3 regions of the Neorhizobium sp. LjRoot104 genome follow, and region 3 is predicted to be linked to each of the others. Evidence: predicted binding sites of a transcription regulator. Region 3 holds the regulator's gene; each other region holds the start of a gene.
The links. The regulator LexA, encoded in region 3, represses DNA repair genes until DNA is damaged. The targets are predictions, from matches to a motif close to TGTTCNNNNTGTGTTCNG.
Positions count from the first base shown of each region.

Region 1 (8,047 bases), 410 kb from region 3:
AGGACCGCTTTTCCTTGACGATCTGCTCGGGCGTGCCGGCCGCGACCACTTCGCCGCCGCCGGTGCCGCCTTCCGGGCCGATGTCGATGATCCAGTCGGCCGTCTTGATGACCTCGAGATTGTGCTCGATGACCACCACGGAATTGCCCTGGTTCACCAGTTCGTGCAGCATTTCCAGCAGTTTGGCGACGTCGTGGAAATGCAGGCCGGTCGTCGGTTCGTCGAGGATGTAAAGCGTGCGCCCCGTCGAACGTTTCGACAGTTCCTTGGCTAGCTTGACGCGCTGCGCCTCGCCACCCGAAAGCGTATTGGCCTGCTGACCGACCTTGATATAGCCGAGGCCGACATCGAACAGCGATTGCAGCTTGTCGCGAACCGCCGGCACGGCCGAAAAGAATTCGACGCCTTCCTCGACCGTCATGTCGAGCACGTCGGCGATCGACTTGGTCTTGAACGTCACGTCGAGCGTCTCGCGATTGTAGCGCTTGCCGTGGCAGACGTCGCAGGTGACGTAGACGTCCGGCAGGAAGTGCATCTCGATCTTGATGACGCCGTCGCCCTGGCAGGCTTCGCAGCGGCCGCCCTTGACGTTGAACGAGAAACGGCCCGGCTGGTAGCCGCGCGCCTTCGCCTCCGGCAGGCCGGCGAACCAGTCGCGGATCGGCGTGAAGGCGCCGGTATAGGTCGCCGGGTTGGAGCGCGGCGTGCGGCCGATCGGCGACTGGTCGATATCGATGACCTTGTCGATATGCTCGAAACCGTCGATCCGGTCGTGCTCGGCCGGGATTTCGCGGGCGCCCATGACGCGGCGCGCGGCGGATTTATAGAGCGTCTCGATCAGAAACGTCGATTTACCACCGCCCGACACGCCCGTGACGGCGGTGAACACACCGAGCGGAATGGCGGCCGTAACATTTTTCAGATTGTTGCCGCGTGCGCCAAAAACCTTGATTTCCTTGCCCTTCTTCGGCTTGCGGCGTTCCATTGGCACCGGCACCCCGAGCTCGCCCGACAGATACTTACCCGTCAGCGATTTCGGATTGGCCATCACCTCGTTGGGCGTGCCTTCGGCCACCACCTGTCCGCCATGGATGCCGGCCGCAGGGCCGATATCGACGACGTAGTCGGCGCTCAGGATCGCATCCTCGTCATGTTCGACGACGATCACCGTATTGCCGATGTCGCGCAGGTGTTTCAGCGTATCGAGCAGGCGGGCATTGTCGCGCTGATGCAGGCCGATCGATGGCTCGTCGAGCACGTAGAGCACGCCGGTCAGGCCGGAGCCGATCTGCGAGGCGAGCCGGATGCGCTGGCTTTCGCCGCCGGACAGGGTCCCGGAATTACGCGACAGGCTGAGATAGTCGAGGCCGACATCGTTCAGGAACCGCAGGCGCTCGCGGATCTCCTTCAGAATGCGCACCGCGATCTCGTTCTGCTTGGCGCTCAGCTGCTGCGGCAGCATTTCGAACCAGTCGCGGGCGAGGCGGATCGACATGTCGGTGACCTGCCCGATATGCAGCTTGTTGATCTTCACCGCCAAGGCTTCCGGCTTCAGGCGAAAACCGTTGCAGGCGGGGCAGGGGGCCGCCGACATGTAGCGTTCGATCTCTTCGCGCGCCCAGGCGCTATCGGTTTCCTTCCAGCGGCGTTCGAGGTTCGGCACGATGCCCTCGAAGTTCTTGACCGTCTTGTAGGAACGGGCGCCGTCGGCATAGTGGAACTCGATCTTCTCCTCGGTGCCTTCGAGGATGGCCTTCTGGGCCTCGGCGGACAGTTCGTTCCAGCGGCTGGAAAGCTTGAAGCCGAAAACCTTGCCCAGCGCCTCGAGCGTCTGGTTATAATAAGGCGAGGTGGACTTCGCCCAGGGCGCGATCGCGCCGTCGCGCAGCGTCCGGGCGGGTTCCGGCACGATCAGCGCCTCATCCACCTTCTGCTGCGAGCCGAGACCGTCGCAGGTCGGGCAGGCACCGAAGGGATTGTTGAACGAAAACAGCCGCGGCTCGATTTCCGGAATGGTAAAACCGGAGACCGGGCAGGCGAATTTCTCAGAAAACAGCACCCGCTCGTGCGTCTCGTTGAGCGACTTGTTGGCGGATCCGCCGGCAGCGGTATCCTCGGCCCGCAGCGGCTTGTCGGCGAATTCGGCGATGGCCAGCCCATCGGCCAGCTTCAGCGAGGTTTCGAGACTGTCGGCCAGGCGTGCGGAAATGTCGGGGCGCACCACGAGGCGGTCGACGACCACGTCGATATCGTGCTTGTATTTCTTGTCGAGCGCCGGAACATCGGCGATCTCGTAGAACTGGCCGTCGACCTTGACGCGCTGAAATCCCTTTTTCATCAGGTCGGCGAGTTCCTTCTTGTACTCGCCCTTACGACCGCGGATCATCGGCGCCAGGATATAAAGACGCGTGCCTTCCTCGAAAGCGAGGATTCGATCGACCATCTGACTGACCGTCTGGCTTTCGATCGGCAGGCCCGTCGCCGGCGAATAGGGCACGCCGACGCGGGCAAAAAGCAGGCGCATGTAGTCGTAGATCTCGGTGACCGTGCCGACCGTCGAGCGCGGGTTGCGCGAGGTGGTCTTCTGCTCGATCGAGATTGCCGGCGAGAGCCCGTCGATCTGATCGACATCCGGCTTCTGCATCATCTCCAGGAACTGGCGCGCATAGGCCGAAAGGCTTTCGACATAACGCCGCTGGCCTTCCGCATAGATCGTGTCGAAGGCGAGCGACGACTTGCCCGAACCCGACAGGCCGGTCATGACGATCAGCGAATTGCGGGGCAGATCAAGATCGATGCCCTTCAAATTGTGCTCGCGCGCACCACGTATTGAAATGCTCTTCAGTTCGCTCATCTGTATGCTCTCGGGAGGATTGAAGCCCTTATGTAGTGATTGATCCGCGGCTGTCGAGACGAAACTGTCGCGATGCAGCGCCGTTCCCTGAGTCGGTTGACAGCACTATAGGAATAAACTAGAACAAATAAAGAACAAATTTGCCTGTGGATTAAATATCGCAAAAACCCAATGGCCGAGCCCGATGGGCTAAAGTACCGCGATTGATTTTGGTGCCGCCGGCCGGGCGGCAGATGAGGTGACGAATATGGCTGGTAGTGTGAACAAGGTAATCCTGGTGGGGAATGTGGGGGCTGATCCTGAAATCCGCCGGACGCAGGACGGCCGGCCGATCGCCAACCTTCGCATCGCCACGTCCGAAACCTGGCGCGACCGCAACAATGGCGAACGCCGCGAGAAGACCGAATGGCACACCGTCGTGGTCTTCAACGAAGGCCTCTGCAAGGTTGTCGAGCAGTATGTGAAGAAAGGCGCCAAGCTTTATATCGAAGGCGCTCTGCAGACCCGCAAGTGGCAGGACCAGACCGGTAACGATCGCTATTCGACGGAAATCGTGCTGCAGGGCTTCAATTCGACGCTGACCATGCTGGATGGTCGCGGCGAAGGCGGCGGCGACCGCGCAGGTGGTGGTTTTGGCGGCGGTAATCGCAGCGGCAATGACTTCGGCGGCAATGATTTTGGCGGCGGTGACGATTACGAGCGCCGTCCTTCCGGCGGTGCGAGCCGTGGCGGCCAGTCCTCCGGCGGTCAGCCGGCAGGCGGCAATTTCTCGCGCGATCTCGACGACGACATCCCGTTCTGATCGGTCGATCGGCATCGATTTCTGAAACGGCAGCTGCCTGGATTTTCGCTCAGGCGGCCGCCTTGTCGGCGAGCATCGCGACCAGCACGTCCGATTGCGACAGAATGCCGACCAGTTTGTTGTTTTCCCGGGTGACCGGCAGGTAGTGCAGCCCCTCTTCGGCAAAGATGACGATGGCATCGGCGATCGGCGTGTCCGGGCCGACGGTTTTGACCGGCGTCGTCATGATGTCCTTGACCGTGTCGTTCGGTGCGCTGGCGCCTGACAGAACGAGGCGCAGGCGCTGGGCAAATCCGATCTTTGGCCGGCCTCTCGTCCAGTTCGCCTTGTCGAGGAAATCGGTCTGGGTGACGATGCCCACCACTTCCGCCCTGTCGTTGGTGACGGGCAGGGCCTTGAAATGGTGGACGCGCATCAGATCGTGCGCTTCCTTCAGCGAATTGTCGGGAGCCACCGCCACCACATCGCGTGACATGATGCTGGCGCAATCGAGGTGGCCGGCGCGCCGACGATATGACCGCAATTCGGTCCGCCTGAGGATCGTTTCGAGGTCGTCGCGATCGATATCCAGGAACTCGTCGTATTCTTTCAGGACATGGTCGAGGTCGGCGGAGGTAAATCCGATGCGCTGGATCGAGGCGGGATCGGTCGTGCCGTGATCGGCCGTCGGCGGCTTGGCCGCGTGCGGGTAACGACGCCCCGTCAGATTGTTGAAGACCAGCGCGATCAGCAACAGGACCAGCGAATTGCCGATGACGGGCCAGATGACGAAGCCGTAGCCGAGTTCGTGGATCGCCGGCCCGCCGAGCACGGCGGTCAGCGCGATCGCGCCGCTCGGGGGATGCAGGCACCGCAGCGTCATCATTGAGGCGATGGCGACCGCGATTGCCGCCGCCGAGGCCAGGAACGGGTCGGCTATCAAAAGAGCGGTGGTCACTCCGACGAGGGCCGCGACGATATTGCCGCCCAGGATCGACCAGGGCTGGGCAAGCGGGCTGGAAGGCACCGCAAACAGCAGCACCGCCGACGCTCCCATCGGGGCGACCAGTGCCGGAAGCGTTGCATCGGCCTTCAGGGCCAAGCTTCCCAGCAATCCCGTCACCAGAATTCCCGCAAGTGCGCCAAATGCCGCACGCAGTCTTTCCTTGGGACTGACGGGAGTGGCTTCCGGCAGGAGCCGGCGCAACAGACGGCGCATCATGGAGACTTCCGATCGAGGTGGGCTTGGATCGCGTTCTAGCAGAAAATTCCGTTCTGTCGCGCGGGGCCTACCCAAATATGGACGGCCTAAAGGCTGAAGGCCGAGCGGACGCCGTCGACGACGAACTGGACGGAGAGCGCCGCGAGAATAACGCCGAGCAGACGGGTGAGGATCGCCCTTCCGGTGACGCCGAGAAAACGGTCGAGCCGTTCGGCGACCAGAAGCGTCGCATAGACCAGCAGCATGATCAATGCGATGACGCCGATGAAAAGCGCGCGGTCCAGTATGCCGGGCAGGGTGCCGGAAAGCAGGACTGTCGCCGAGATCGCGCCCGGTCCGGCAATCAGCGGCAGTGCCAGCGGAAACACCGCTATATTGTGGATATGGTCGATGGTGATCGCCGCCTGGGACGTCTTTTCCTTCCGCTCCTGGCGTTTCTCGAACACCATTTCAAAAGAGATCCAGAAGAGCAGCAGGCCGCCGGCAATGCGGAAGGCGCCGATCGAGATGCCGAGCAGCCCGAGCACGCTCGAACCGAACAGCGCGAAGACAGCCAGAATGCCGAAGGCGATCAGCGATCCGCGGAAGGCGACCTGGCGGCGCTGGACGGCCGTCATGCCGACGGTCAGGCCCAGGAAGACGGGCGCCAGCCCGGGCGGGTCGAGTGTCACGAGCATCGTGGTCAGGGCATTGACCAGCATATCGGGGGTCGCCATATCCTCTCCCTGTCAGGCTGCAATCCTTGCAGTCGCATGCGAAGATTGTTAGGACAGGCCGGCAGCGAAAGAAAGCCCACCCCGTCTGCATCGCGGCATGTTTTCGACCTTGTTCAAAAGCCGTGTTAAAGCCGCAAAAGCTGTTCAAAACCATTGTGGAAATTGGCGCTCGGAACCGCTTTCCGCTATAAAAAAGAAACTGATTCCGAACAGAGATCGTGATCCGATTTGACTGAGCAAAGCACACCCGGCGGCGGAAAGCTGCCTCCAGGCATCGAACCCATTTCCATCATGGAAGAGATGCAGCGGTCCTACCTCGATTACGCCATGAGCGTCATCGTCAGCCGCGCCCTTCCTGACGTCCGCGACGGACTGAAGCCGGTTCACCGGCGCATCCTGTACGGCATGTCGGAACTCGGCATCGACTGGAACAAGAAATACGTCAAATGCGCCCGCGTGACCGGGGACGTGATGGGTAAATTCCATCCGCACGGCAACTCGGCGATCTATGACGCGCTGGCGCGCATGGCGCAGGATTGGTCGCTCCGCCTGCCGCTGATCGATGGTCAGGGCAATTTCGGCTCGATCGACGGCGACCCGCCGGCGGCCGAACGTTACACCGAGTGCCGTCTCGAGAAAGCGGCACACGCCCTGCTCGACGATCTCGACAAGGAAACCGTCGATTTCCGCGACAACTATGACGGCACGCTGTCCGAGCCTGTCGTGGTGCCGGCGAAATTCCCGAACCTTCTGGTCAACGGCGCAGGCGGTATCGCCGTCGGCATGGCGACCAATATCCCGCCGCACAATCTGTCGGAAGTGATCAACGGCTGCATCGCCCTGATCGACAATCCGGCGATCGAACTGCCGGAAATGATGGAGATCATCCCCGGTCCGGATTTTCCGACAGGCGCCCTGATCCTCGGGCGAGCCGGCATCCGTTCCGCCTACGAGACCGGTCGCGGCTCGGTCATCATGCGCGGCGTTGCGGCGATCGAGCCGATGCGCGGCGATCGCGAGCAGATCATCATCACTGAAGTTCCCTTTCAGGTGAACAAGGCGACGATGGTCGAGAAGATCGGCGAACTGGTGCGTGAAAAGCGCATCGAGGGCATTTCCGACCTGCGCGACGAATCCGACCGCCAGGGTTATCGCGTCGTCATCGAGCTGAAGCGCGATGCCAATGCGGACGTGATCCTCAACCAGCTCTATCGCTACACGCCGCTGCAGACCTCCTTCGGCTGCAACATGGTGGCGCTGAACGGCGGCAAGCCGGAACAGCTCGCGCTGCTCGACATGCTGCGCGCCTTCGTGTCCTTCCGTGAGGAAGTGGTTAGCCGGCGCACGAAATACCTGCTGCGCAAGGCTCGCGAACGCGCCCACGTCCTGGTGGGCCTGGCGATCGCGGTCGCCAATATCGACGAGATCATTCTCCTGATCCGTCGCGCGCCCGATCCGCAGACGGCTCGCGAGCAGTTGATGACCCGTCGTTGGCCGGCTCAGGACGTCGATGCGCTGATCCGCCTGATCGACGATCCGCGCCACAAGATCAACGAGGACGGCACCTATAATCTCTCCGAGGAACAGGCCCGCGCCATCCTCGAACTGCGTCTCGCCCGCCTGACGGCACTCGGCCGCGACGAAATCGCCGATGAACTGAACAAGATCGGCGCCGAGATCAGCGACTATCTCGACATCCTCTCGTCGCGCCTGCGCATCCAGACGATCGTCAAGGACGAACTCGCCGCCGTGCGCGACGAATTCGGCACCCCGCGCCGCACGCAGATCCTCGATGCCGGACTCGAAATGGACGACGAGGATCTGATCGCCCGCGAGGACATGGTCGTCACCGTGTCGCATCTCGGTTATATCAAGCGCGTCACGCTCGGCACCTATCGCGCCCAGCGTCGCGGCGGCAAGGGCCGCTCCGGCATGGCGACACGCGACGAGGATTTTGTCACACGCCTGTTCGTGGCCAATACCCACACGCCGGTGCTGTTCTTCTCCTCGCGCGGCATCGTCTACAAGGAAAAGGTCTGGCGCCTGCCGATCGGCACGCCGCAGTCCCGCGGCAAGGCGCTGATCAACATGCTGCCGCTGGAGCCCGGCGAGCGCATCACTACGATCATGCCGTTGCCCGAGGACGAATCGACCTGGGAGAACCTGGACGTGATGTTCTCGACGACCCGCGGCACCGTTCGCCGCAACAAGCTGTCGGACTTCGTGCAGGTGAACCGCAACGGCAAGATCGCCATGAAGCTCGAGGAGGAGGGCGATGAAATCCTCTCCGTCGAGACCTGCAAGGGGCCGAACCTCGACCTCAATGAGCCGGGCGACGACGTGCTTCTGACGACCGCGCTCGGTCAGTGCATCCGCTTCCCTGTAGACGATGTGCGCGTCTTTGCCGGCCGCAATTCGATCGGCGTCCGCGGCATCTCGCTCGGCGAAGGCGACCGTATCATCTCGATGACGAT
Region 1 covers NZ_CAXURS020000001.1:1,829,719-1,837,765, reverse strand. Annotated here, with positions in the region: gene uvrA (excinuclease ABC subunit UvrA) at 1-2,854, opposite strand, end outside; gene ACSQ8R_RS09340 (single-stranded DNA-binding protein) at 3,102-3,656, shown strand; gene ACSQ8R_RS09335 (HPP family protein) at 3,706-4,854, opposite strand; gene ACSQ8R_RS09330 (MarC family protein) at 4,944-5,573, opposite strand; gene gyrA (DNA gyrase subunit A) at 5,802-8,047, shown strand, end outside.
Region 1: the regulator LexA is predicted to act here: its motif matches at 2,974-2,991, upstream of uvrA (excinuclease ABC subunit UvrA).

Region 2 (8,047 bases), on a different contig from region 3:
ACGACGCCCAAACATATTCTTCACCCTGCCCCGCGGAGAAATAAAACGTGCTGACCGTCGCGGTATCCGCCAATTCACCGTCGGTGCCGGTGAAGATAACGACACCGGCGTGCGTGCCGATCGCACGCTCCAACGGCGGGACATCGTCAACGGGAACAGGGTAGCGTTGTCGTCGACGCTCCCTCAGTCTCGCCTTCGACGCCGCCTCTTCATCCGTGCCCTTCATGGCTTCCCGTCGCGCGCGTCGCGCTTCCGGCTCACTGCGCTCAGCGGCCGCCTCGATCGCCGGCCATCGCCGGCGGAGTTCATCGTATGACCGATAAGGAACAGTCCACAGCCGGCGATCCGCCTCCCAGCGGGCATGCGGGATTCCCCGGATCTCATTGACGACGGTGCGCGAGTAGGGGGTTCGGATTTGAAAGGCCGAAGGCGTGGTTTCGAGATAGCGGCTTTCGATCGGATCGAATGCGAAAGCGTCCCTGCCCTTTTCATCTGCAAACGCGTCGGCTTCCGCTTCCATTTCGGCAAGCCAGCGCCCGATGCGCCTTTCGGCGGTTCGCCCGGGCACGAACCAGGCATTCAGGCTGTCGCTCCAGCGTGCGCGAGGGAAGGACTCGCGAAACCGCTGCACGGTGATGCGATCATGCGGCAGGTCAGTGGTCGCGCCAACACGCGGTTCAGCCTGAGCGGTTTCGTTTGGTTCCTTTTCCATGGTGCCTTACCGCTGGTCGCCGCGCGGCCTCAGACGTTCACGCTGCGTTGCTGGATTTTCCGAGGCGCTTGATGGCCTGTTCCAGCGGACGTTGACCGTCGCAATAATCCTGCCACGCGGCGCTTTTCGCAAGCAGCGCAGGGACAGTGCGAACCGTGAACCTCTTCGGATCGAGGTCCGCTTTGACCTGGGTCCATGTCAATGGCATCGATACGGTGGCGCCGGGCCGCGCTCGCGGTGAAAGCGGTGCCACCGCGGTCGCCATCCGATCGTTACGGAGATAGTCGAGGAAGATACGGCCCTCACGCTGGTTCTTGGCCATCTTGATCAGGTAGAGATCCGGATTGTCGAGGGCCATCTGCTCACAGACATCACGGGCAAAGCCCTTGGCGATGTCCCAGCTGAGTTTCTTGCCTTTCCCGACGGCAAGCGGCGTCACCACGTGCAGTCCCTTGCCACCTGTCGTCTTGCAGAAGCTGACGAGCCCAAGTTCCTCCAGCCGGTCGCGGATTTCGCGGGCGGCTCCGACGACTGTAGGGAACTCGACATCAGGTCCAGGATCGAGGTCGAACACCAGGCGGCCGGGCACTTCCGGCTGACCCGGCTCACAGTTCCACGGATGAAGCTCGACGCCGCCGATCTGGGCGATTGCCGCAAGACCTTCGACGCGGTCAATTTGCAGGTAAGGCTTCTTGTCGCCAAAGACGGTGACCAATTCCAGCAGGTTTGATGTCCCCGGCATGGCGTGGCGCTGGAAGAACTGTTCTCCGCCGATGCCGTCCGGTGTTCGTATGATCGAGCATGGCCGCCCCTTGATATGGTCGATCAGCCAGGAACCGACGGCTTCGTGGTAATGCGCCAGATCAACCTTGGTCACCGGGTCTCCGTCACCGGCATCCGGCCATAGCGGCTTGTCGGGACTGGAGATCAAAACGCCCATAACCTCCACCTTCGCGCCCTTGCGGAAACGCTTTAGCGCCGGTGTCGACGTCTCGGCATCGGGCACTTCGGTTTTGGCTGGTGAAGCCGGCTTCTCGGCCTCGACTTCCGCCGCCGGCTTGTCTTCCCGCAAGCCCTTGAATGCCGCTTGCCGAACCTGGCCATCGGCCGTCCAGCCGGCAAACTCGATCTCGGCAGCCAGCTCGGGCTTCAGCCAGACGATATCGGATGATTTCTTCGGCGCACCGATACCTATGAACGGAGACTCCGAGGTCTCCACCGCCTGCAGCTTCGGCAAGAGTGTGTCGACGACCTTGGCGCCAAAACCCGTGCCGACGTGGCCGACATAGACAAAGTGGTTGCCGCGAAAAACACCGACGAGCAGGGAGCGGAACTTGCCATTGGTCTTGGCATAGGCGCCGATGACGACTTCGTGGCCTGCGCGGCATTTCGACTTCGCCCATGTCTCCGTGCGGCCCGATTGATAGGGCGCATCGGCTTGCTTGGAGACGATCCCCTCCAGCGACAAACGGCAGGCCGATCGGAGAACCGCGTCACCACCGGTTTCGAAGTGCTCCACGAAGCGCAGACGCGGATCGTCGCCGGCGTCCGACAACAGCGCCGCAAGTCTTTCCTTCCGTCCGGTGAGCGGCAGCTCGCGCAGATCTTCGTCTCCCGCAAAGAGGAGGTCGAATGCAAAGTAGACCAGATCGTCGGTCTTTCCTTCCGAGAGCGCCGCCTGCAGTGCCGCAAAATCCGGGGCGCCATTTTCGTCGAGAGCGCAGATTTCTCCATCGATGATCGCGTCGGGAAGCGCGGAAGCCGAGTCGGCGATGGCCGGGTATTTGGCCGTCCAGTCCAGACCCTTGCGGGTCTTGAGGGTTGCCTCGCCATCCTCAATCCGCATCTGGATACGATAGCCGTCGAACTTGATCTCATGGATCCAGCCTTCAGCGGCCGGTGGGCGGGCCAGAGTTTTGCAGAGCTGCGGTGGAATGAAATCGGGCATGGCGGACTTCGACCGCTTGGCGGCCGCCGGCTTTTTCGCGGTCTTCAGGCCCGATTTGCGCTCCTCGGCCGCAAGACCGTGACTGCTGTCCCAAACCGCATCCGCTTCGATCTCGCCATTCTCCATCATGAATGGCCTCGGTTTCCTGCCTTTTCCGGCTGCGATTGCCTCCATAGCTCTCCCGGATGCCACCGACGTATCGTTCTCCTCAAGGATAGCGGCGCCGTTTTCCTCGACCGAAAAGTCGTCGTGGTGCTTGATTAGCAGCCAGTTGGTCCGTTTGCCGCCGTCGCGGTCGTTGCGCATGCGGACCAGTACGAAGCCGCCGTGCAGCCGCTTGCCTTCCAGGGTGAACTTGAAATCACCCTTCTTCAGAGCCTCTTCCGGCGTCCTGGTACCTTCCGGCTCCCAGTAACCGCGATCCCACAACATGACTGTGCCGCCACCATACTGGCCTTTAGGGATCGTGCCTTCGAAATCGCCATAGTCCAAGGGATGGTCTTCGACTTCGACTGCGAGGCGCTTGTCGTGCGGATCGAGCGACGGACCTTTGGTCACAGCCCAGGATTTGAAGACGCCGTCGAGTTCGAGCCGAAGGTCATAGTGCAGCCGCGTGGCATCGTGCTTCTGGATCACAAACCGCCGACGGCTAGACGGCTTCACCTGCACTTTACCGCTCGGTTCGCCAGTCTTCTGGAAATCGCGCTTGGCACGGTATGTCGAAAGATTGTCTGCCATGAACTCCCGGCTCCCTCCTGCTGTTGATGTCCAGGATCAGAACGCCTCGGCAGGCCAGTAGTTTCACCGCATCCAGACCTGGATAACTTGCGTTGTTGATATCGCGGGAAAGGCGATTATGTTCTTACTTTGTTTCCGTGTAAGGTCCAAAGGAACGCCGAACCCGCAGCCGTTATTTCGAAGCCGCCATGAACGATATGACCAACATCCCGGTCCGGAAAATCGTCCACATCGACATGGACGCATTTTACGCGTCGGTAGAGCAACGCGACAATCCTGACCTACGCGGTAAGCCGCTCGCTGTCGGAGGATCCGCAGCGCGCGGCGTCGTAGCCGCCGCCAGCTATGAGGCGCGTGCCTTTGGTGTCCATTCGGCTATGCCGTCGGTTACCGCGAAACGAAAATGCCCGGACTTGATCTTCGTGCCGCCGCGCTTCGACGTTTATAAAGCGGTGTCTCAGCAGATCCGTGAAATCTTCGCCGAATATACGCCGCTGATCGAGCCGCTATCGCTTGACGAGGCCTATCTCGATGTAACGAAGAATCTGAAAGGCATGGAAATTGCCACCGAAATTGCCCTGGAGATCCGTGCGAAAATCAAGCAGGTCACCGGGCTTAACGCCTCGGCCGGCATTTCCTACAACAAGTTCCTTGCGAAGATGGCCAGCGATTTGAACAAGCCCAACGGCCAGGCCGTCGTCACGCCCAAGAATGGACCAGGATTTGTCGAAACCCTGCCCGTCAAGAAATTCCACGGCGTCGGGCCGGCGACCGCCGAGCGCATGCGAAAATATGGAATCGAAACCGGACTCGATCTGAAATCGAAGTCGCTCTCCTTCCTGCAAGAGCATTTCGGGAAATCAGGCCCATATTTCTATGGCGTCGCTCGTGGCATTGACGAGCGCCAGGTCAGACCCGACCGCATCCGCAAATCGGTGGGAGCCGAAGACACGTTCGTCGAGGATATCGATAACCTTGAACGCGCCACAGCCGAGCTAAGGCCGCTCGCCGAGAAGGTCTGGCGCTATTGCGAGGCACAGGGCATCAGCGGCAAGACGGTCACCGTGAAAATCAAATATTCAGACTTTACCCAAGCGACGCGCAGTCGGACCGGCACAGTACCGTTCGCGGGCATGGCGGAGGTATTCGACGCGGCATCGGCACTTCTGGCAACCGTCTATCCCTTCCAACGGGCAGTACGTCTGTTGGGTGTGACGCTCTCGTCGCTGACCAACAACCAGGCCAGCGACGCGGCCGAGCGGCAACTCGATCTCAACTTGTAGCAGACAAGGGTCAGCGAGATCAAATTCGCAGTCCTCGAAGTGAGTGGCAATTCCAGCATCATTAAGATGGAAGTAGCAGTGCCCAACTGCTCTTCACGCAGACGTCACGAGATCGCCCAGAAGTGTCGGTTCACACGGTCGAGTGGGGCATGGGGCGGTCTTTTCGCTGATCGTCGTACGGATCGGTTTGCCGCGCATGATGCCCCTGCAGCCCCATCACCCTCATAAGCCGAGCGACACGAGCGACAGTGCAGCGGGCGATGTCGAATCCCTCCCGCTGCAACTACCGCCAGACCTTGGGCACGCCATAGACCTGGGCGTATCTCGACCTTCAGGCCGATATCGCTGCGGGTTCGGACCGAAAGGCGATTCACATCCGGACGCTTGGCGACGTTCTCGTAGTAAATTGATCGGGCAATCGGCAAAAAGCCTGCAGATCGGTTCGACCCCGAACACACCACGGTATTCGTCGATGAACGAGATCATCGCTTGTAGGGCGGTCGAACTCCGCCATGGCGAAATATGCAGACGCCTTGCGCAAAATCTCGTTGGCCTGACGAAGCTCGCGGTTCTCCCGCTCAAGAGCCTTCATCTTCTCGGCTACATCGCTCGGCAGACCTGCTCGTCTACCACTGTCGACCTCGGTCTTCTTGACCCACTCGTGCACCAAGGAGCAACAAGCGAGGTCGGCGGTCTTCCGCACGCGTGAACTTCTTGTTAGGCAGCGCACACAACTGATCAATGCTTTGCGCGGGCATCTTGCCGAGCACGGTGTTGTTGTATCGCAGGGTCCAACACACTTTGCGGGCGAATTCCTTGGTCCGCCTTCAACTGACCAGAAGTGCGGGTCAATCGCATCCGTTCACTGGGTTAAGCTGTTCGTCATCGGCATCACCGACAAGCGAGGATATCGTTCTGGCCGACATCGCGGCGGTCTGGATTGACGTGAAAGACGCCGCTCATCCCCAGCGTTTCTCTGGTCGACAACATGACACCGCCGACTCGGGCTGCATCCCGTGATCGACTAGACAGATTCACGCTCGATGAGGGCGCACTCGACCTTCAGTTGGTCATGGCTGCTTTTCAGTCCGCCGGCGATGTCGTGGATCATTTCCACGGCCATGGCGCCCATCTCGAACAACGGCAGGTGCAGGGTCGTCAGCGGCGGCCGGATGAACTGGGCGATGTCGCGGTTGTCGAACCCGATCACGGAAACGTCTTTCGGGACTGACTTTCCCCGTTCCTTGAGCGCCTCGATGCATCCCAGCGCCATCAGGTCGTTGGCACAGAAGATGGCATCCGGTGGATTAGGCAGGTCCATGAGAACGTGGGTTTCCGTATAGCCTGACGACGGCTCCCAATTTCCGTAGCGCACCAGTTGCGGGTCGAAGGTGAAGTCGTTGCTGGCCAGCGCCTGTTTGTACCCGCGCAATCGATCGCGCGGGTTGTCGAGACCTTCCTGGCCGTTGATCAGGGCGATGCGGCTGCGCCCGGCACGGATCAGCCGTTCCGTCGCGGCGCGACCGCCGGCAACGTCGCCTGGCAGGATGGACGGAAGACGCCGACTCTCATCATAGCAGTTGACCAGCACCGAAGGCACTGTGAACAGCGCCGCCGGTGGGGCTATCTTGCGGGTCAGGATGGTGCCGAAGATATAGCCCAGCAAGGGCTGTTGCTGGCACAGCGAAAACACGTTCTCGTCGGGGTCTTCACCGGCGCGGAAAATACCGAGCGTGACAATGATGCCGAGTTCGAGCGCCTTTTCCCGCGCGCCCTCGAAGGCGAGCGCCATCCAGGGATCGGTCGTCAGCTCGTCCGTGATGAAGCCGATGACGCTGTTGTCGGACAGGTCGCCAGTCGGCGACCTGTTGGGGAGCCTGTAACCGAGTTCCTGAACCGCATCCATCACCTTCTTGCGCGTGGCTTCGCTGAAGCGGGCGCCGGAACTGCCGTTGAGGATCAGGGAAACGGTTGCCTGTGACACACTCGCTCGCGCCGCGACATCCATCATGGTTGGTTTCAAGGCGTTCTCCAGGCCGCGTGCCGCAACACCGCAACGTTTTCCACCTATCTCCGCATATTCCGGAATCGGTCGAATGCCACGGCAACGATAATGAACGTACCTATGAACATTCCTTGCCAGAAAGTCGAGATGCCCAACAGGATCAGGGAGTTGCGAATCACCTCTATCAACAGCGCCCCTACCACTGCGCCAAGCGCATTGCCCTCTCCACCCGCCAGATTGGCTCCGCCGATCACCGCGGCGGCAATCACGGTCAGCTCCATTCCCTGCCCGAGATTGGTCGTGACGCTTCCCAGCCAGCCGGCCATTAGGATGCCGGCGACGCCCGCGGTGAATGCCGAGAACATGTAGATGCTGACTTTCAGCCGCCTGACTGGAATGCCGGCCAGCACCGCCGCATTCTCGTTGCCGCCAATGGCGAACAGATGCTGTCCCCACCTCGTCCATCGAAACACCAGCGACATGACAATCGCAAGGGCACACAGCACATAGAGCGGATGCGGCAGGCCGAGGGTCGAGCCGCCGCCGATCCACAGCAGCAGGTCATGATCGGGGCCGAATTCCCAGATCATCTTGTTGTCCGAAAGGACCATGGCCAGGGACCTCGCGGCCGAAAGGGTTCCCAGCGTTACGACAAAGGCCGGCATGCCGGCATAGGCGATCAGGATGCCGTTGAGCAGGCCGACCAACAGGGCGGCGCCCAACGCGAGACCGGCGGACAGCCAGAAACCCATGCCGCTGGCCATGGCGACGCTTATCACCATGGCGCTCAGCACCACGCTCGAGCCAACGGACAGGTCGATGCCGCCCGATGCGATCACCGCCGTCATGCCGATGGCAATGACCGCCACGAAGGCGAAATTTCGCGCGACATTGAAGAGATTGCGGTCGCTGGTGAATGCATCAGTCATCAGAGACAGGGCCAAGCATGCCAGCACGGCCGCTATGAAGACCCAGAAGACCTGCAGGTTCTTCACCCGGGCAAACCAGCTGTCGTGCTGGGAATTGTTGATGATGTCGTCGAGTGTCGTCATGGCGATTTTTCTCCTAAGCGGCATCGATGGCGCCGGTGATCAGTCCGGTCACTTCCTCGGGCGACGAGGCGCCCACCGGTTTTCGGCAGACCAAGCGCCCGCGGCGCAGGACGGCAATATTGTCGGACACGCTGAAGATGTCCGGCATCCGGTGGCTGATCAGGATCACGCTGATGCCACGGTCGCGGAGGCGGCGGATCAGGTCGAGCACTTCAGCCACCTGGCGTACCGAGATGGCCGCCGTCGGTTCGTCCATCATCACGATCTTGGGTTCAGACAGCAGCGTGCGGGCGATCGCGACCGCCTGCC
Region 2 covers NZ_CAXURS020000002.1:532,451-540,497, reverse strand. Annotated here, with positions in the region: gene ACSQ8R_RS24765 (hypothetical protein) at 1-712, opposite strand, end outside; gene ligD (DNA ligase D) at 750-3,398, opposite strand; gene dinB (DNA polymerase IV) at 3,587-4,681, shown strand; partial or broken gene ACSQ8R_RS24750 (IS3 family transposase) at 4,795-5,348, opposite strand; AL1L pseudoknot at 5,093-5,208, opposite strand; partial or broken gene ACSQ8R_RS24745 (IS110 family transposase) at 5,368-5,475, shown strand; gene ACSQ8R_RS24740 (LacI family DNA-binding transcriptional regulator) at 5,706-6,704, opposite strand; gene ACSQ8R_RS24735 (ABC transporter permease) at 6,749-7,738, opposite strand; gene ACSQ8R_RS24730 (ATP-binding cassette domain-containing protein) at 7,752-8,047, opposite strand, start outside.
Region 2: the regulator LexA is predicted to act here: its motif matches at 3,518-3,535, upstream of dinB (DNA polymerase IV).

Region 3 (8,047 bases):
GCGCGATGCGCTCGAGTTCCATCGCCACCTGCAGGAGCGGATCGTCCTTGTGGCCGAGTTCGCCGAGCACTTCATGCGTGGTCTTCTGCATGATCTTGGCGCGCGGATCGTAGTTCTTGTAGACGCGATGACCGAAGCCCATCAGGCGGAACGGATCGTTCTTGTCCTTGGCGCGGGCAATGTATTCCGGGATCTTGTCGACCGAGCCGATTTCCGTCAGCATGTTGAGCGCCGCTTCATTGGCGCCGCCGTGGGCCGGGCCCCAGAGGCAGGCAATGCCGGCCGCGATGCAGGCGAACGGGTTGGCGCCCGAGGAACCGGCGAGGCGGACCGTCGAGGTCGAAGCGTTCTGCTCGTGGTCGGCATGCAGGATGAAGATGCGGTCCATGGCGCGCGACAGCACCGGGTTGACCACATACTCTTCGCACGGAACGGCAAAGCACATGCGCAGGAAGTTCGACGCATAGTCCAGGTTGTTCTGCGGATAAACGAAGGGCTGGCCGATGTGGTACTTATAGGCCATCGCGGCAAGCGTCGGCATCTTGGCGATCATGCGCAGCGAAGCGACCATGCGCTGGTGCGGATCGGTGATGTCGGTCGAGTCGTGATAGAAGGCGGACAGCGCCCCGACGCAGCCGCACATGACGGCCATCGGATGGGCGTCGCGGCGGAAGCCGGTGAAGAAGCGGCTCATCTGCTCATGCACCATCGTGTGATGGGTCACGCGATAGTCGAAGTCCTTCTTCTGGGCTGCGGTCGGCAGTTCCCCGTAAAGCAGCAGGTAGCAGGTTTCCAGGAAGTCGCCATGCTCGGCAAGCTGCTCGATCGGATAACCGCGATGCAGCAGGATGCCCGCGTCGCCGTCGATATAGGTGATCTTGGATTCGCAAGACGCCGTCGAGGTGAAGCCCGGGTCGTAGGTGAAGGTGCCGGTGTGTTTGTAGAGAGCGCCGATATCGACCACGTCAGGACCGATGGTGCCCGACTTGACCGGCAGATCGACTTTTTTGTCACCGATTACCAGATTTGCGCTTGTATCCGTCATGCTGATCCTCCAACCTTTTGGCGGCATGGCGCCCTAAAAGCGCCACAAGAATTAAGCGTCCACAGTTTAGCTATATGATCCGAAAGCTGATGCCAAGCTGTCGTGACGGCATTTTGTGCAGCGCGAAAAAATATTGGGCAGCGGCTTTTGCTTGGATGTCCAACTTCCTGTTGCAGGCCTTTTTCGTACCTCGGAATTCCCGATATTTAACCGTCGGTTGACGGCAGGAGAGGAAGCGCGCAGGTTGCATTGCCGCATGTTTGGCGGTGGGGCGAATAGAGCGTTTCATGCCGGAGGAAAATGCATTTCCGACGCGTGCCGAGGCAGGGAAGCTGATATCCCGGCCCCTGGATCCCCGCATAAACGGAGGTGCATCCGACTCGGTTCAGGTCCGGGATCTGGCCGAGCTTTTTCCCGCAATCGAGCGCAGCCCACCGGTCCATACGTCAGGCAGGTCCTTTCGCCGCTCGGCAATCCGACGGCTTGACCGGCTGAGGCGCGGCCTCCCGGGCATGCTGGAGGAGGAGGCGGTTTATGGCCATGGTTTCCTTTTTCTACCCGTTATCATCGGGGCAGGGGCTGCCTGCTGGTTCGCGCTGCCGCAGACCCCGGCTTTCTGGCCGTATTTTCTCCTCTTTTGCGTCTGCGCGATATTTGTGATCGCCTCACGCTACCGGTCCGGTGCCACGCACCTGTTGCCCCTTGCTTTCGTGCTCTTTCTCGGAGGCATGATGCTGGCGCAGTTCGAGACCTCGAGGCGGTCCACCGTCATTCTCGATACGCCGGTGACCACCGAGCTTGCCGGCGTGGTCGAGCGCAGGGAGATCGACGCCCAGGGCCGCTGGCGTTATATCGTCCGCATCGAGCGGACCTCCAATCCGGAGGTCAGGCGCCCACCGCAGCGTGTATCTCTGCTTTCAAGGTCCCGCCACGAGCCGGCCAAAACCGGCGAGACAATCGGCGGCCGCGCCCGCATTTCACCCCCGTCGGGACCCGCCCTGCCGGGCCTCAACGACTTTGCCTTCTCGTCCTATTTCGACGGCATCGGCGCGGTTGGATTTTTCTATGGAGCGCCGAAGACGCAGGCTGCCGCCCCTTCACCCCGGGGCTGGATTGCGGACGTCGAAACCCGACTTTTCGATCTGCGCAGCGCAATCGCAACCCGTATCCGCGAGACCGTGCCCGGAGATCCCGGCGCCTTTGCCGCGGCGATCGTCACGGACGAACGCCGGGCGATTTCCGAAGACACCACCGAGGCGCTGCGACTGTCGGGCCTCGCCCATATCGTCGCCATTTCCGGGTTGAACATGGCGCTCGCCGCCGGCATCTTTTTTGTCGGCGTACGCACCGTGCTTTCCGTCTTCACAGGCTTCGCCCAGGCCTATCCGGTCAAGAAGATCGCCGCACTCGGCGCCCTGACGATGGCGACGGCCTACTACCTGATCTCCGGTTTCGGCGTTTCGGCGGAGCGGGCCTATATCATGATGGCGATCATGCTGGTCGCGGTGCTCTTCGATCGGCCATCAATCAGCCTGCGCAATGTCGCGCTGTCGGCCCTGGTCATCATCGCCATGTCGCCCTCGGAAATCCTGGGCCCGAGTTTCCAGATGTCGTTTGCCGCCACCGCGGCCCTGGTCGCCGGCTACGCCCTCTGGAAACACAGGGCGGAAGGCCGCGATCCCGAACCTTTGCCGTTCCGTCACCCTGTGGTGACGCCCGTGCTGGCATCCTGGAATTTTGCGGCCGGCGTCTTCGTGACATCGCTGATCGGCGGCATCTCGACAGCAATGTTCTCGGTCGAGCATTTCCACCGTATCGCCGCCTACGGCCTAGCCGCGAACCTCGCCGCCATGCCGATCATCTCCTTCGTGGTCATGCCCGCCGGGCTGGCCGGCATGCTGCTGATGCCGTTCGGCCTCGATGCTCCCTTCATGAAGCTCATGGGCCTCGGCCTGGAATGGGTGATCGCCATCGCCAAGCACATCGCCGCCTGGGGCGGCGATGTCGGCACAGGGCGCCAGCATCCCTGGTTCCTGACCGTCTCGACCGCAGGTTTTCTGCTGCTGACGCTGTTAAGGACGAGACTGAGACTGATCGGCCTGCCGCTGATGGTGACCGCCCTGGTGCTTTCCTGGCATGAGCGGTCGATGCCCCTGCCGGATATACTGATCTCGGAAGACGGGACCACGGTCGCCCTTTTAGACGGGGAGAGGGTCGCCATCAATCGCGCCCGCCCGCCCGACTTCATCTACGACCAATGGAAGAGGGCTCTTTTGCTCGGCGATCCCGTCAAGCCTGAAATGTCGCCATCCAGGGACAAGCCGCCCGACGACAAACCGCTCGGCGACAAGCCTCCCGGCGAGAAAACAAACGAGCGGCGCGAACTGACCCCACCGGAACTCGAAACGGCAAGGTCGCAAATGAAACGAGCGCCTGCCGGCCGCTTCACCTGTCAACAGAAAGCCTGGTGCGCGGCACGCACGGGCAAGGGAATTGTTGTCGCTATCGAGGACGGCCGTTATGCCGGTGCCGCCTGCGACGCCGCCACTCTTGTCATAGCTCCGCGTGCCCGCTTCGACCAATGCCGGTCCGGCGCGCTGATGATCAATGGCGCCACGCTTCGCAAGGCGGGTGCCCTGGAGATTTCCCTCAACGAGGCGGCCGATATACGGCGCTGGAAGGTCCGTGCCGCCATGGAGGGCGAGGACCGCCCCTGGAGCCGGCACCGCCACTATGATTGGCGAAGCCAGGGGTTCGATAGGTCATTGCCGGAACCGCTCCGGCAGCTGATCAATGATACCGGCGGATGAGGCCGACGAGCTTGCCCTGGATCTTCACCCGGTCCGGCCCGAAAATCCGGGTTTCGTAGGCGGGGTTGGCGGCTTCGAGCGCGATCGAAGCGCCGCGGCGACGGAAGCGCTTCAGCGTCGCTTCCTCGTCGTCCACCAGCGCCACGACGATATCGCCCGGATTGGCCGTATTGCTGTTGCGGATGATCACGGTATCTCCGTCGAGAATGCCAGCCTCGATCATCGAATCGCCCTTGACTTCGAGAGCGTAATGTTCGCCGGAACCGAGCATTTCGGCCGGCACGGCGATGTCATGCGTATTGTTCTGGATCGCCGAGATCGGCACGCCGGCAGCGATGCGGCCCATGACCGGAACGGTGGTGGCGTTCGATACGTCGTCGTTGGCGGCCGGCTTCTGAGGTGCCGCGACGGGCTGCGGCTTGCCGAGGCTGCCCTCGATGACGCTCGGCGAGAAGCCGCGGCGGGGCTGGATGCTGGGCGAATAGGCTTCCGGCAGCTTGATGACTTCGAGCGCGCGGGCCCGGTTCGGTAGGCGGCGGATGAAGCCGCGTTCCTCGAGGGCCGTGATCAGCCGGTGGATGCCGGACTTGGACGCGAGGTCGAGAGCGTCCTTCATTTCGTCGAATGACGGCGGGACGCCGGATTCCTTCATGCGTTCGTGAATGAACAGAAGCAATTCCTGTTGTTTGCGCGTGAGCATCTTTTGGCACCCTCAGAGTCGGAAACAAATCCAGAACGGACACTATATGTTCCATATGTGTTCCGCAAGCCCCTAAAATTATGTGAAGTATGACGATTTTTCTTCATAGATGCGTGCCAGATATCTCGTGTCACACCACTTGCGCGGCGCGAGCCCGCTGCCAAAGTAGCTTTGCGATTCCAATTCCGGGGGCCCTCGCGTGAACGCAAGACCAATCGATCATCTCGTGCTGCCGGTGGCGGGACTTGCCGCTGCGCGTTCTCGGCTCACGAAGCTTGGTTTTACAGTTGCGCCCGACGCTTTTCATCCTTTCGGCACAGCCAATGCTTGCGTGTTCTTCTCGGATGGCAGCTATCTGGAGCCGCTGGCGCTTGCCAATCGCCGCCATGCAAGCGCTGCCGCCAAACGCGGTAACGTTTTTACCGCCCGCGATCTGGCCTTCCGCAAGGGGCGCGACAGGCAGGGGCTCTCCGCGCTCGTCATCGCCACGGGTGACGCGATGGCCGATCACGCGCGTTTCAAGATGCGTGGCATCTCGGCAGGCGACGTGCTTGAATTTTCCCGCGGCATGACCCTGGCCGACGGTTCCGAAACGCAGGCGAGCTTCCGGCTGGCTTTTGCGGGTGATGACCGCGCGCCGGATTTCCTGATGTTTTCGTGCCAGCGGATCAATCCCCTGCCGGCCGATCGCGACGAACTGGAGCGCCATTCCAACGCCGTCACGGGGCTGAGCGAGGTCATCCTGTCGGCATCGGCACCCTCCGATTTCGCCCCCCTGGCGGAGCAGGTGCTGCTGACCAAGGCCAAGCCGGAGGCGGCGTCGATCGAACTTGCCGCGGCCAATGCCCGCATCCGCATCCTGCAGGATCAGCAGCTCGAAGCGGAATTCGCCCTGCCGTCGATGCCGGGTGGCGAGGGGCTGCGCGGCCGGGTGATCATCTTCAAGACGACGGATCTTGCCGTGACAGAGATCACCCTTGCTGCTAATGACGTCGCATTCGTCCGCCGGGAGGGCCGTGTTCTCGTCTCGGCGGCGCCCGGCCAGGGTGTTTTGTTCGGCTTCGAGGAATAGGTTCATGGACGTTACCGCAAATTCCAGCGTCTCCGTAGGCGAAGGAGACGGCAAGGTGGTTTTCGCGCAGGACGCAAAACTGTCGCTGATCGCCGGCCCCTGCCAGATGGAGAGCCGCGACCACGCCTTCATGATGGCGGGCGAGCTGAAGGAACTCTGCGGCAAGCTCGGCATCGGCCTCGTCTACAAGTCCTCCTACGACAAGGCCAACCGCACGTCGATTTCAGGCAAGCGCGGCATCGGGCTCGAAACCGCCATGGAAATCTTCGCCGACCTTAAGAAGGAATTCGGCTTTCCGGTCTTGACCGACATTCACACGGAGGAGCAGTGCGCAGTCGTCGCCGAGACGGTCGATATCCTGCAGATACCGGCCTTCCTCTCCCGCCAGACGGACCTGCTTGTCGCAGCCGCCAGGACGGGCCGTGTCATCAACGTCAAGAAGGGCCAGTTCCTGGCGCCCTGGGACATGAAGAACGTCCTTGCCAAATTCACACAGAGCGGCAATCCGAACGTGCTGCTCTGCGAGCGCGGTGCTTCCTTCGGCTACAACACGCTCGTCTCCGACATGCGCTCGCTGCCGATCATGGCGTCGCTGGGCGCCCCGGTGATTTTCGATGCGACGCATTCGGTGCAGCAACCGGGCGGGCAGGGCGCTTCCACCGGCGGCGACCGCACCATGGTGCCGGTGCTGGCTCGCGCAGCCGTCGCGGTCGGTGTCGCCGGCGTCTTTCTGGAAACCCACCAGGACCCGGACAACGCGCCCTCGGACGGCCCCAACATGGTCTATCTGAAGGACATGCCGCGGCTCCTCGAAAAGCTGCTCGCCCTCGATGCTGTCGCCAAGGCGGCTTGAGCCCGCTCACTAAAAGCGCGCAACCTGCCTCGATTGTAATTTTCGTGTCATTGATTATGAGACATTTTCAGTGACCTCGTGACGTCAAGTCCAAACCCAGGGAGAGACCCTTGACCGCCATCACCGATATCATCGCCCGCGAAATCCTCGACAGCCGCGGCAATCCGACCGTTGAGGTGGATGTCTATCTGGAAGACGGTTCGATGGGCCGCGCGGCCGTTCCGTCGGGCGCCTCCACCGGCGCTCATGAAGCCGTCGAACTGCGTGACGGCGGCAAGCGCTATCACGGCAAGGGCGTCGAAAAGGCGGTCGAGGCCGTCAACACCGAGATCTTCGATGCGATCGGCGGTTTCGATGCCGAAAGCCAGATCCATATCGACAAGACGATGATCGCCCTCGACGGCACCCCGAACAAGTCGCGGCTCGGCGCCAACGCCATCCTCGGCGTCTCGCTCGCCGTCGCCAAGGCGGCCGCCGAAACCTCCGGCCTGCCGCTCTACCGTTATATCGGCGGCCCGAACGCCCATGTCCTGCCGGTTCCGATGATGAACATCATCAACGGCGGCGCCCATGCCGACAATCCGATCGACTTCCAGGAATTCATGGTCATGCCGGTCGGCGCCGACACGCTGAAGGACGCCGTGCGCATGGGCTCGGAAATCTTCCACGTCCTCAAGAAGGAACTGGCAGCCCAGGGCCATAACACCAATGTCGGCGACGAAGGCGGTTTCGCACCGGGCCTCAAGAGCGCGCCGGAAGCCCTCGACTTCATCATGAAGTCGGTCGAGAAGGCCGGCTACAAGCCGGGCGACGACGTGTGCCTGGCACTCGACTGCGCCTCGACCGAATTCTTCAAGAACGGCAAGTACGAGATGGAAGGCGAGGGCCGCACGCTCGAGCCGGAAGCCATGGCCGATTACCTGGCCGAACTCGCAGCCAAATACCCGATCATCTCGATCGAAGACGGCATGGCCGAAGACGATTGGGCCGGCTGGAAGTACCTGACCGACAAGATCGGCGCCAAGGTTCAGCTCGTCGGCGACGACCTGTTCGTCACCAACTCGGCCCGCCTGCGCGACGGCATCAGACAAGGCGTCGCCAACTCCATCCTCGTCAAGGTCAACCAGATCGGTTCGCTGTCGGAAACGCTGGACGCCGTCGAGACCGCTCACAAGGCGAGCTACACGGCCGTCATGTCGCACCGCTCGGGTGAAACGGAAGATTCGACCATCGCCGATCTCGCTGTCGCCACCAATTGCGGACAGATCAAGACCGGCTCGCTGTCGCGTTCCGACCGGCTTGCCAAATACAACCAGCTCATCCGCATCGAGGAGATGCTGGGTCCGCAGGCCTTCTATGCCGGCCGCGGCATCCTGAAGGGTTAAGGACTGTTTGGCGAAGCCAACGAAACGATCCAGTGAATCGTTTCGAGGGACGTACGCCCTGAGCCCAAGCGAAGGGCCAGCAAATTATTGCATCACAATTCCAAAGCCCGCGCCGAAAGACGCGGGCTTTTTTCGGACTCGATTCTGGTCAACGATTGCTTAAGCAAGTTCTGCGAATTTGA
Region 3 covers NZ_CAXURS020000001.1:1,424,308-1,432,354, forward strand. Annotated here, with positions in the region: gene gltA (citrate synthase) at 1-1,045, opposite strand, end outside; gene ACSQ8R_RS07325 (ComEC/Rec2 family competence protein) at 1,333-3,855, shown strand; gene lexA (transcriptional repressor LexA) at 3,836-4,555, opposite strand; gene ACSQ8R_RS07335 (VOC family protein) at 4,755-5,627, shown strand; gene kdsA (3-deoxy-8-phosphooctulonate synthase) at 5,632-6,480, shown strand; gene eno (phosphopyruvate hydratase) at 6,591-7,865, shown strand.